3 regions of the Vibrio sp. SNU_ST1 genome follow, and region 1 is predicted to be linked to each of the others. Evidence: predicted binding sites of a transcription regulator. Region 1 holds the regulator's gene; each other region holds the start of a gene.
What was found. The regulator MetJ, encoded in region 1, represses methionine synthesis genes. The targets are predictions, from matches to a motif close to TTAGACNTNTANANGTCTAA.
Positions count from the first base shown of each region.

Region 2: metE (5-methyltetrahydropteroyltriglutamate--homocysteine S-methyltransferase) is a predicted target of MetJ. The motif match lies at 1,940-1,959, and genes of this name have one in related genera.
Region 3: metA (homoserine O-succinyltransferase) is a predicted target of MetJ. The motif match lies at 1,856-1,875, and genes of this name have one in related genera.

Region 1 is NZ_CP130748.1:2,964,422-2,967,616, reverse strand. It holds gene Q5H80_RS13180 (malic enzyme-like NAD(P)-binding protein) at 198-1,505, shown strand; gene metJ (met regulon transcriptional regulator MetJ) at 1,729-2,049, opposite strand; gene Q5H80_RS13170 (O-succinylhomoserine (thiol)-lyase) at 2,258-3,195, shown strand, end outside.
Region 2 is NZ_CP130748.1:1,235,926-1,239,120, reverse strand. It holds gene metE (5-methyltetrahydropteroyltriglutamate--homocysteine S-methyltransferase) at 1-1,870, opposite strand, end outside; gene Q5H80_RS05470 (LysR substrate-binding domain-containing protein) at 2,152-3,063, shown strand.
Region 3 is NZ_CP130748.1:1,755,937-1,759,131, reverse strand. It holds gene pilW (type IV pilus biogenesis/stability protein PilW) at 1-721, opposite strand, end outside; gene metA (homoserine O-succinyltransferase) at 891-1,832, opposite strand; gene Q5H80_RS07605 (ATP-binding protein) at 2,108-2,476, shown strand; gene Q5H80_RS07600 (DUF3859 domain-containing protein) at 2,554-2,976, shown strand; gene Q5H80_RS07595 (M20/M25/M40 family metallo-hydrolase) at 3,111-3,195, opposite strand, start outside.

The DNA of each region.
Region 1 (3,195 bases):
CTTACCCCAACACTCCTTCCTCGAAATTCGCTCTAAAGTTGAGCAGGCGACAGTAATTTCAACTGCCCACTGGTCTTATTAGTAGTGAAATCTCGTTTTTTAATGATACAGATGCTTCAACCACCTAGGAACTTTGAAGTACATCCATTAACATGAACAAGATCCCCCAAATAATAATATCCTAGGAACCTACACCTATGTCTGAAGACAGCCGCCAAGATCAATCCTCTCAAGCGTTATCATCTGAACAATCTTTATCGCCTCAAGAACAATTCCGTCAGCAAGCTCTTGATTATCATGAGTTCCCAATTCCAGGCAAAATTGCCGTAGAACTGACGAAGCCTGCAAACTCTGCAGAAGACCTAGCACTGGCATACAGCCCTGGCGTAGCTGAGCCTGTTCGCGAGATCGCACAGAATGTCGATAACGTTTATAAGTACACAGGTAAAGGCAACATGGTTGCTGTTATCTCTAACGGTACAGCGATTCTTGGCCTAGGTAACCTTGGCCCTATTGCTTCTAAACCTGTTATGGAAGGTAAAGCGCTACTGTTTAAGCGTTTTGCTGGTTTAGATTCTATCGATATTGAAGTAAAACACCGCACAATTGATGAGTTCGTTGATACGGTTGCGAATATCGCAGATACATTTGGTGGTATTAACCTAGAAGACATCAAAGCACCAGACTGTTTTGAGATTGAACGTCGCCTGATTGAGCGTTGTGATGTACCTGTTTTCCATGATGATCAACACGGTACTGCGATTGTAACGGCTGCGGGTATGCTTAACGCGATCGAGCTTCAAGGTAAGAAACTGGAAGAGTGTAAGATCGTTTGTTTAGGTGCTGGCGCAGCAGCGGTTGCTTGTATGGAGCTATTGATTAAGTGTGGCGCTCAGCGTGAGAAGATCTACATGCTTGACCGTAAAGGTGTGATCCACACTCGTCGTGATGACTTGAATGAATACAAAGAGCTGTTCGCAAATAACACCGACAAGCGCACGCTTGAAGATGTTATCGAAGGCGCTGACCTGTTCTTGGGTGTATCGGGTCCTAATCTGCTACCAGCTAAGGCACTTACGCTGATGGCTGATAAGCCTGTTGTGTTTGCATGTTCAAATCCAGATCCAGAGATCAAGCCTGAGCTTGCACACGAAGTTCGTTCTGACTTAATCATGGGTACAGGCCGTAGTGATTACCCTAACCAAGTAAACAACGTACTTTGTTTCCCATTCATTTTCCGTGGTGCGCTAGACGTGCGTGCGAGCGAAATCAATGACGAAATGAAGCTAGCGGCGGTTAAAGCGATTCGTGAACTAGCGAAAGAAGAAGTTCCAGCTGAAGTACTGGCAGCTGCGGGCGAGACTGCACTGGAGTTCGGTAAGGGTTACATCATTCCTAAGCCAATGGACCCGCGTCTGCTTCCTCGAGTAGCAAAAGCAGTTGCTGAAGCGGCTGTTGAGTCTGGCGTTGCTCGTATTGAGATGCCTGCTAACTATATGGCTTAATGCCTTAGTAGCTTAGTAGCTTAGTAGCTTAGTAGCTTAGTAGCTTAGTAGCTTAGTAGCTGTTGCTCTATTGAGCGAAAAAGAATAATAAAAAACCGACTCATAGGAGTCGGTTTTTTTATGTCTATCATTCACAGCGCAGCTACAGATAACGTAGTGGGTGATGTGATAAATAGGGTTCAGCTATAGCGAATCAATAATGAAGGCGGTGACTGAGTTGTTTTTATTCTTCGTCAAACGCTTCGAACTCGATGCCCATCTCTGTCATCAGTTTTTTGACTTCAGTCGGGATGTCGTCTGGACGATCTTTACGAAGGTCTTCATCCGTTGGCAGTGGTTGGCCTGTGTACGCATGTAGAAAGGCTTCGCACAGTAGCTCACTGTTTGTTGCATGGCGTAGGTTATTGATCTGGCGGCGAGTGCGCTCGTCAGTAAGAACCTTTAACACTTTTAGAGGGATAGAAACTGTAATTTTCTTTACTTGTTCGCTTTTCTTTCCATGCTCAGCATATGGGCTTATGTATTCACCATTCCAGTCGGCCATTGCGTACCTTCATCACTTTAGTTGTTAGAATAAATTAATAGTGCTGATTTTAGCGGGATTTACTGCCATAAGCAAAGACATATAGACGTCCAGAAGTGTTGACGTCTCACGTTTATGAAAGTAAAGTGAGTAACATATATCTAACACAGCCGTAAAATGCCGACAAGCAGCTGTGACTCTCAGACGCAAAACTTGTAAGGAAGCACCTATGAGCAGCCGGAAGCCAGCAACCATCGCAGTACGTACTGGTATCGAGTCAGACACGCAACACCATGCCGTTGTCCCACCTATTTATCTTTCGACTAACTACGGGTTTCCCGCTTTTGGTGAAGTGCCAAAGTATGATTATACCCGCTCTGGTAACCCAAATCGCGGTCTATTAGAAACGGCACTGTTTGAGCTTGAATCAGGCAAAGGCGCGGTTGTGACTAACTGCGGTACGTCGGCACTTAACTTATGGGTATCCGCTTTCTTAGGTGGCGATGATCTTATCATTGCACCACACGACTGCTACGGCGGCACTTACCGTCTGTTTAACACACGCTCACTAAAAGGTGACTTCAAAGTTCTGTTCGTTGATCAATCGGATCAAGCTGCGCTGGATGCGGCGATCGCGTTTAAGCCAAAGTTGATCTTAATCGAAACGCCATCGAATCCATTGGTTCGTGTGGTTGATATTGCAGAAACTTGCCGTAAAGCGAAAGAAGTAGGTGCTCTGGTTGCTGTCGACAACACGTTTTTGACGCCTGTGTTTCAAAAGCCTTTAGAGCTGGGTGCGGATTTTGTTATCCACTCAACCACTAAATACATCAACGGACACTCAGATGTCATTGGTGGCGTTGTAGTTACTAAGACAGAAGAGCACGCTGAAGGGCTAGCATGGTGGGGCAACTGTATTGGTGCAACCGGCACACCGTTTGATAGCTACATGACGCTACGTGGTATTCGTACGTTAGGTGCGCGTATGCGTGTTCACGAAGAGAGTTCATGTGAAATTCTGACGGCTCTGCAACAACAAGATCTGGTGGGTACGATTTACCACCCAAGCCTTCCTGAACATCCGGGTCACGAGATCGCGAAGAAACAGCAGTTGGGCTTTGGTTCCATGCTGAGCTTTGAATTTTCGGGCTCTTTTGAAGCACTTAA
Region 2 (3,195 bases), 1.5 Mb from region 1:
GCTCATCGATTTGAATAATGTTGATGCCAGCATCTTGCAAATCAGACACCTCATCGCGCAGAGCAAACGCCAATTGGTTAGTGATCTCTTTACGCGTGATATCTTCACGTGGGAATGTCCAACACAAGATAGTAACAGGGCCTGTCAGCATGCCTTTCATCTGCTTAGAAGTCAGTGATTGGGCGTAGGTCGACCATTCTACCGTCATTGGTTTTTCACGCTCGATATCCGCAACCACAATCGCCGGTTTCACGCAACGAGAGCCATAACTTTGTACCCAACCAAACTTAGTCGTTTGGAAGCCTGCTAGGTTTTCTGCAAAGTACTCCACCATGTCATTGCGTTCCGCCTCACCATGCACAAGCACATCCAAATCTAAGGCTTCTTGGCGCTTAACAGCATCAGCAATATGACCTTTCAATGCGGTTGTGTATTCCGCTTCATTCAGTTTGCCAGTTCGGTAAGCACTACGCTGAAGACGAATCTCCCCGGTTTGTGGGAACGAACCAATGGTTGTCGTTGGTAACAAGGGTAAACCCAGCACCTTTGACTGATGCAGTGCACGCTCTACATAGGGTGCACTGCGATCTGCTAACGCTTTGGTAATGGTATTGATACGAGCCTGAACTTGGGGCTTGTTTACATGAGTCGCGCTCTTACGAGCAACAATTGGTTGGCTGTAAGTCTCACACGCCAAAATGGCATTTTGATCGCCGTCTAACGCCGCACCCAACAAGCTCACCTCGGTCACTTTCTGTTTTGCGAAGGCAAACCAACTCTTCACTTCTTCGCTGAGCGTTTTTTCTAACTCCAAATCAACCGGGCTGTGCAGTAACGAGCATGAACTTGCGACCCACAATTTATCTCCTAACTTATCTTTCACAGGTTGCAACAACTCTAGCTGCGCGGCTAAATCAGCTCGCCAAACATTGCGTCCATTGATTGCTCCCGCAGAAAGCACCCAATCTTCAGGTAGCCTATTTACCACTTCATCGAGTTGCTGCGGTGCTGCTGCTAAGTCGACGTGTAAACCGTTGACAGGCAGTTCTACGATTTTATCTAACGTGTCCGTTACCGAATCAAAGTAAGTGGTAAGTAGTAGTTTTACATCGCCTTGAATCACTTGATAAGCCAGTTTGAATGAATCGGCCCACTGTTTTTCAAGCTCAAGCGACAGAATAGGTTCGTCGATTTGCACCCACTCAACACCCAACTTGGCAAGCTTAGCTAAAATCGCTTGATAGGCAGTAAGAAGGCGTGGAAGTAAGGCTAAGCGATCAAAGCCCTCTTCTACTTCTTTACCCAAGTACAAGTAAGACAACGGGCCAAGAAGGACTGGCTTGACCTTATGCCCAGCTTGAATGGCTTCATTCACTTCATCAAACAGTTGAGGCCAACTTACTTCAAAAGAGTCATCTTTGCTGAACTCGGGAACAATGTAGTGATAATTAGTGTTGAACCACTTGGTCATGTCGGAAGCAGCCGAACTGTCTTTAGTGCCGTCATTAGACGTATGCGTACCACCGCAGCAAGTAGACTGAACTTGAGACTGGCCGCGACCGACACGAAATAAAGTATCTAAATCAGGGAAGGCTTTTTCATCTTCAGATCCACCAGCATGACGCTTGGGAACGTGGCCTAGAAGTAGAGTCGTAGTTAGTACATGGTCATACCATGCGAAGTCACCCGCAGTTGCAAAGCTTAGATTCGCCTCAGCTTGTACATTCCAGTTACGATTTCTTAACTCGCTGCCGAGCTGCTTAAGTTCTGATTGGTCAATCTCACCACGCCAGTACTTCTCGAGAGTGAATTTGAGTTCGCGTTTTTCACCGATACGTGGGTAGCCAAGGATATGCGTTGTTGTCGTCATGAGTCTGTTCCTTATTCGATAATTTTAATTTCCGGTCAGACGGTTTAGTTCGTAGTTTTAACTTTCAACTGAGGCGTCTGGATGGCTAAACTATCGCTCTAATCTGAACGATGAACAAGGTCCAAATATTCATCTTGTTTATTAATAATTTTCATCTTTAATAATCTAGCCGCTAATTTATTAAATCCATCTGGACATCCAGACGTTTACAAACGGAAGAAAACACCGTAGGGTGATTATTAAGAAATATTGAACTGGCTTAGGGAATATGAGGAATACTCATGATAGAGCTTAAACACCTTCGAACATTGACCACCTTGAGAGACAGTGGCTCGCTAACGGCAACTGCAACTTCTCTTCATCTGACTCAGTCGGCACTTTCTCACCAATTGAAAGACCTTGAGGCCCGTATTGGCGGTCAGCTCTTTTTGCGTAAAACAAGGCCGGTTAAATTCACCTCGGAAGGCGAAATCTTGTTAAAACTGGCTGATGAGATACAGCCACAAATCGCCAAAGCTGAAAACGAACTCGCAAGCCTAAAAGAAGATGTGAATGGTCGATTGCACATGGCGATCGAGTGTCACTCATGCTTCCAATGGTTAATGCCCGCTTTGAAGGAGTACCAAGTTGCTTGGCCAAGTGTAACCCTTGATTTTTCGTCAGGGTTTGGCTTTGAACCCCTACCCGCACTAATGGCAGGCGAACTCGACTTGGTAATCACATCAGACATTCAGCCTCGCTCTGAGGTTCACTACGAACCACTCTTTGATTTTGAGATGCGTTTGATCACCGCAATCAACTCACCTTTGGCAGAAAAACAGAGCATAGAACCGCAAGATCTTAGCGATATAACCATGCTCTCTTATCCAGTTCAAAAACAGCGTCTCGATGTAGTGAAGCACTTTTTACAACCAGGTGGCGTTGAACCAAAAAAATGGAAACAAGCAGATAACACATTGATGCTGGTGCAAATGGTATCGGCCGGCTTGGGGGTTGCAGCGTTACCAAACTGGGCGATCAGTGAGTTTTCAAGACAAGGCTTGATAGCCAGCAAGCCATTGGGCAAAGGGCTTTCAAGAAGATTGTTTGCAGCGGTAAGAAATTCTGAGAAAGACAAGCGATATCTACAGGCGTTCTTTAGCACAGCAAGACAGCAAAGTAAGAGCCACCTAGACGGCATTGAAGTCGTTTAGAGATTCATTGTTGGGCGAATTTAAACCTACGATGAATTTGATAGGCCAGCGCCAAAAACAAAAAAGTCACAGGTTATCTGTGACTTTTTCTTTTAATTTTAGCGTTAGTACCGAAGATGACGATACTTATTC
Region 3 (3,195 bases), 1.2 Mb from region 1:
TCTGATATTTCTTCTCTAGAGCACTGTTACCTGCTTTCTGTTCAAGTTCGACCAAGATTTTAAGCGATGGAATTTGATAGCCATAACGTTGGTGGAATTTCAATAAACGAAGCCTAGCGTCGTTGTAATCGGCGTCACTCACTTCAATTTTTGATAGCTGTAGTATCGACTTTACGCGATTTGGGTCGTGGTCAATCGCTCGTGTGAAGTAGTATTTTGCTTGGTCGGTATTACCAGCCTTAAACGCGCAGAATGCCGCGTTCTCATAACTTGCAGAGACAAGGTAGTAGTAGGGTTGGTCGATGGCACGGTTAAAGTATTTATCGGCTTGCTCGTATTCGCCCTGTTTACACAAGAATGTACCGTAGTTATTCAATACATTGCCGTTTCTTGAATCTAGACTGAGTGCTTTGCGGTAAGTGGTTCTTGCTTCATCTACTTCGCCAACTTGTTCGTAGTAATGTGCCATCGAAAGTTGCGCGCGGTAATAACTAGGAGCGTGTTTGATAGCGAGCTCTAGATTTTCACGTGCTTTGACCATATTACCTTGTCCCATGTAGCCCAAACCCAATTCAATGCGTGATTGAGACATCGCAATTGGATCACTAGCAATTTTTGGTGGCCCTTCGGTTACAGAAACACAACCTACTAAGGAAAGAGAGGCGAGTAGCGTGAGTTGAGATAACAGGATAGGTTTTGGTAATAGCGACTTGTTAGGCATGTGCAGCTCCTTTTGAACACAAGTCCATCATATGAAATCGAACACACCTAAGTGTTATATAGATTATGGAATGCGACCCAAACATCATAAAAAAACCGTGTCCAATTTGGTGTTTTATCAACAACCTATGGAACACGGCTCTATGTGTTTGTGAATCGGAAGAAAGAACTTAATCGTCTTTGGTAAAGTTGTCTTCGCTGAAATGATCCAGATCGTAAGGCGTTTGCTGGTAAACGCAGTAGTTTAACCAGTTAGAGAACAACAAGTGTCCGTGGCTACGCCAACTTGCTACAGGCTTGTTATCTGGATTGTTGTTCGGGTAGTAGTTAATTGGAATAACAGGCTCCATGCCTTCACCCAAATCACGGATGTATTCGTTGTGAAGTGTATGAGCATCGTATTCAGGGTGACCGGTTACAAATACGTTTCGCTTATCTTTGGTTGCCGCTAGGTATACGCCCGCCACATCAGAAGTCGCAAGAACATCAAGGTCGGTATGCTCGGCTAAATATTCCTGAGAGAAATCAGCATAGCGAGAGTGCGGTGCCAAGAAGGTATCGTCGAAGCCACGTAAAATTGGGTGGTACGGGTTATGTATTTCGTGGTTGTAAACCCCAGAAAGCTTATCTTTACGAGTACGCTTTGGTAAATCATACAAGAGCTTTAAGCCAGCTTGAGCTGCCCAACACACATACAAGGTTGAGGTCACATGCTTGTTTGCCCATTCCATGATGGTTTTTAGATGATCCCAGTAGATAACATCTTCAAATTGAACCAAGCCAAGTGGCGCACCTGTGATGATCAATCCATCAAAGTTTCTCCCTTTGACCATTTCAAATTGACGGTAGAAGTTATCAAGGTGTTCTGTCGGCGTGTTTTTACTTGGTCGGTCATCAATACGCAACAGCTCTACATCGACTTGCAATGGGCTGTTGGATAGTAGGCGTAAGAATTGAGTTTCAGTTTCAATCTTCTTTGGCATTAGGTTGAGGATCAAGACTCGAAGTGGACGAATTTCCTGTGTCGATGCTCTTGATAACGGCATAATAAAGATGTTTTCTTCACGAAGAACATCAGATGCTGGCAATTGGTCTGGAATGCGAATAGGCAAAGCTTTCTCCCTAAGCTAGATATGTAGACGTCTATACATCTAAATTTATAGTAGTTTGATACGCTTGTCGATATACAAAATGGATAGTTGTAAATTATTTGTGTTTGCTATCAGAAGTCATCCACCGACATAGAGGGGAGTCTCACTGTATTCAGTGATTATTTGAGTCGAGTATAAGGACTCGGTTTTCGGATGTTGAGCAAAGGCAGTTATCAGAGAAACTCGTTACTATTTAAGATAAACTCATGTTTTCAAATTAGCCTGTAAAGTGACAGATGAAGTTAATACTCATTCGAGGGTTGCCCGGTTCTGGCAAGTCAACAAAAGCAAAAACCTACGATGCATTGCATGTCGAAGCGGATATGTATTATGTGAATGATCAAGGTGACTATTATTTTGACCCAAGGCAGTTGCAGCAGGCGCATGAGTGGTGTCAGAACACTGCAGAAGACGGCTTGAAGCAAGGGTTAGACGTTGTAGTGTCGAATACTTTTATTAAGCAGTGGGAAATGAAGGCTTATCGTCAACTCGCACTCAAATACAAAGCGGATTTGGTTATAGAAGTGTGCCGAGAACAATATGGCAGCATTCACGACATCGAACCGTCGGTGATTAAGCGCATGGCGAAAGATTGGCAAGAATAGCCTCGTTCTTTCTCTGCTGCGTGGCTGAATGGTAAATAGAATTAAACTAATAGAACAACTCCAAGGTAACGATTGAAATGGCAAAGCGCTCTGTTGTGGTCGACATGACATCTTACGGCATCTATACGACGTGGGATTCTAAATCTAAAGACCTTCCAAAAATCCAAGAGTTCACCACTACCGTTGATGCTGAAATCGACGTGGAATTTGGCTATATCTTGAATATCAAAAAAGCCAAAGGTGAAAAAATCCGTTACTGCATCTATCACCCGAACATCACCACCGACACGGGTGAAGTACTCGAGCCGTTCGATGGTGAAGAGCATGTCGGCAACAATGACTGGGATTTCTACTTAGGCGACACTATCTGGGCTCCTGTCTCCAACAAACTAGGTAAATGGCGCATGACGGTCGAGCTAAAAGGAAACATCATTGCCGACAAGACATTCGACCTTGTTGCGAAAGACGAAGGGCAGTTTTGGAAGCGCAGGGGTTTTTAGATTAGAACTTCTGTCTAAATTAAGACAACAAAAAAGCCGAGTCACACGTTACATGTGAGCTCGGCTTTTTGACGTTAACTAGATGGCATTTTCTATTTCGTCAACGAGTAAGACAGGCTAGTTAACCAGTAAGACTATTGAGTCACGTAAGCCACAACAAACTCAGTGATTGCGACCATGTCTTTTACTGCAATGTACTCTTCAGTGGTGTGAACTTTC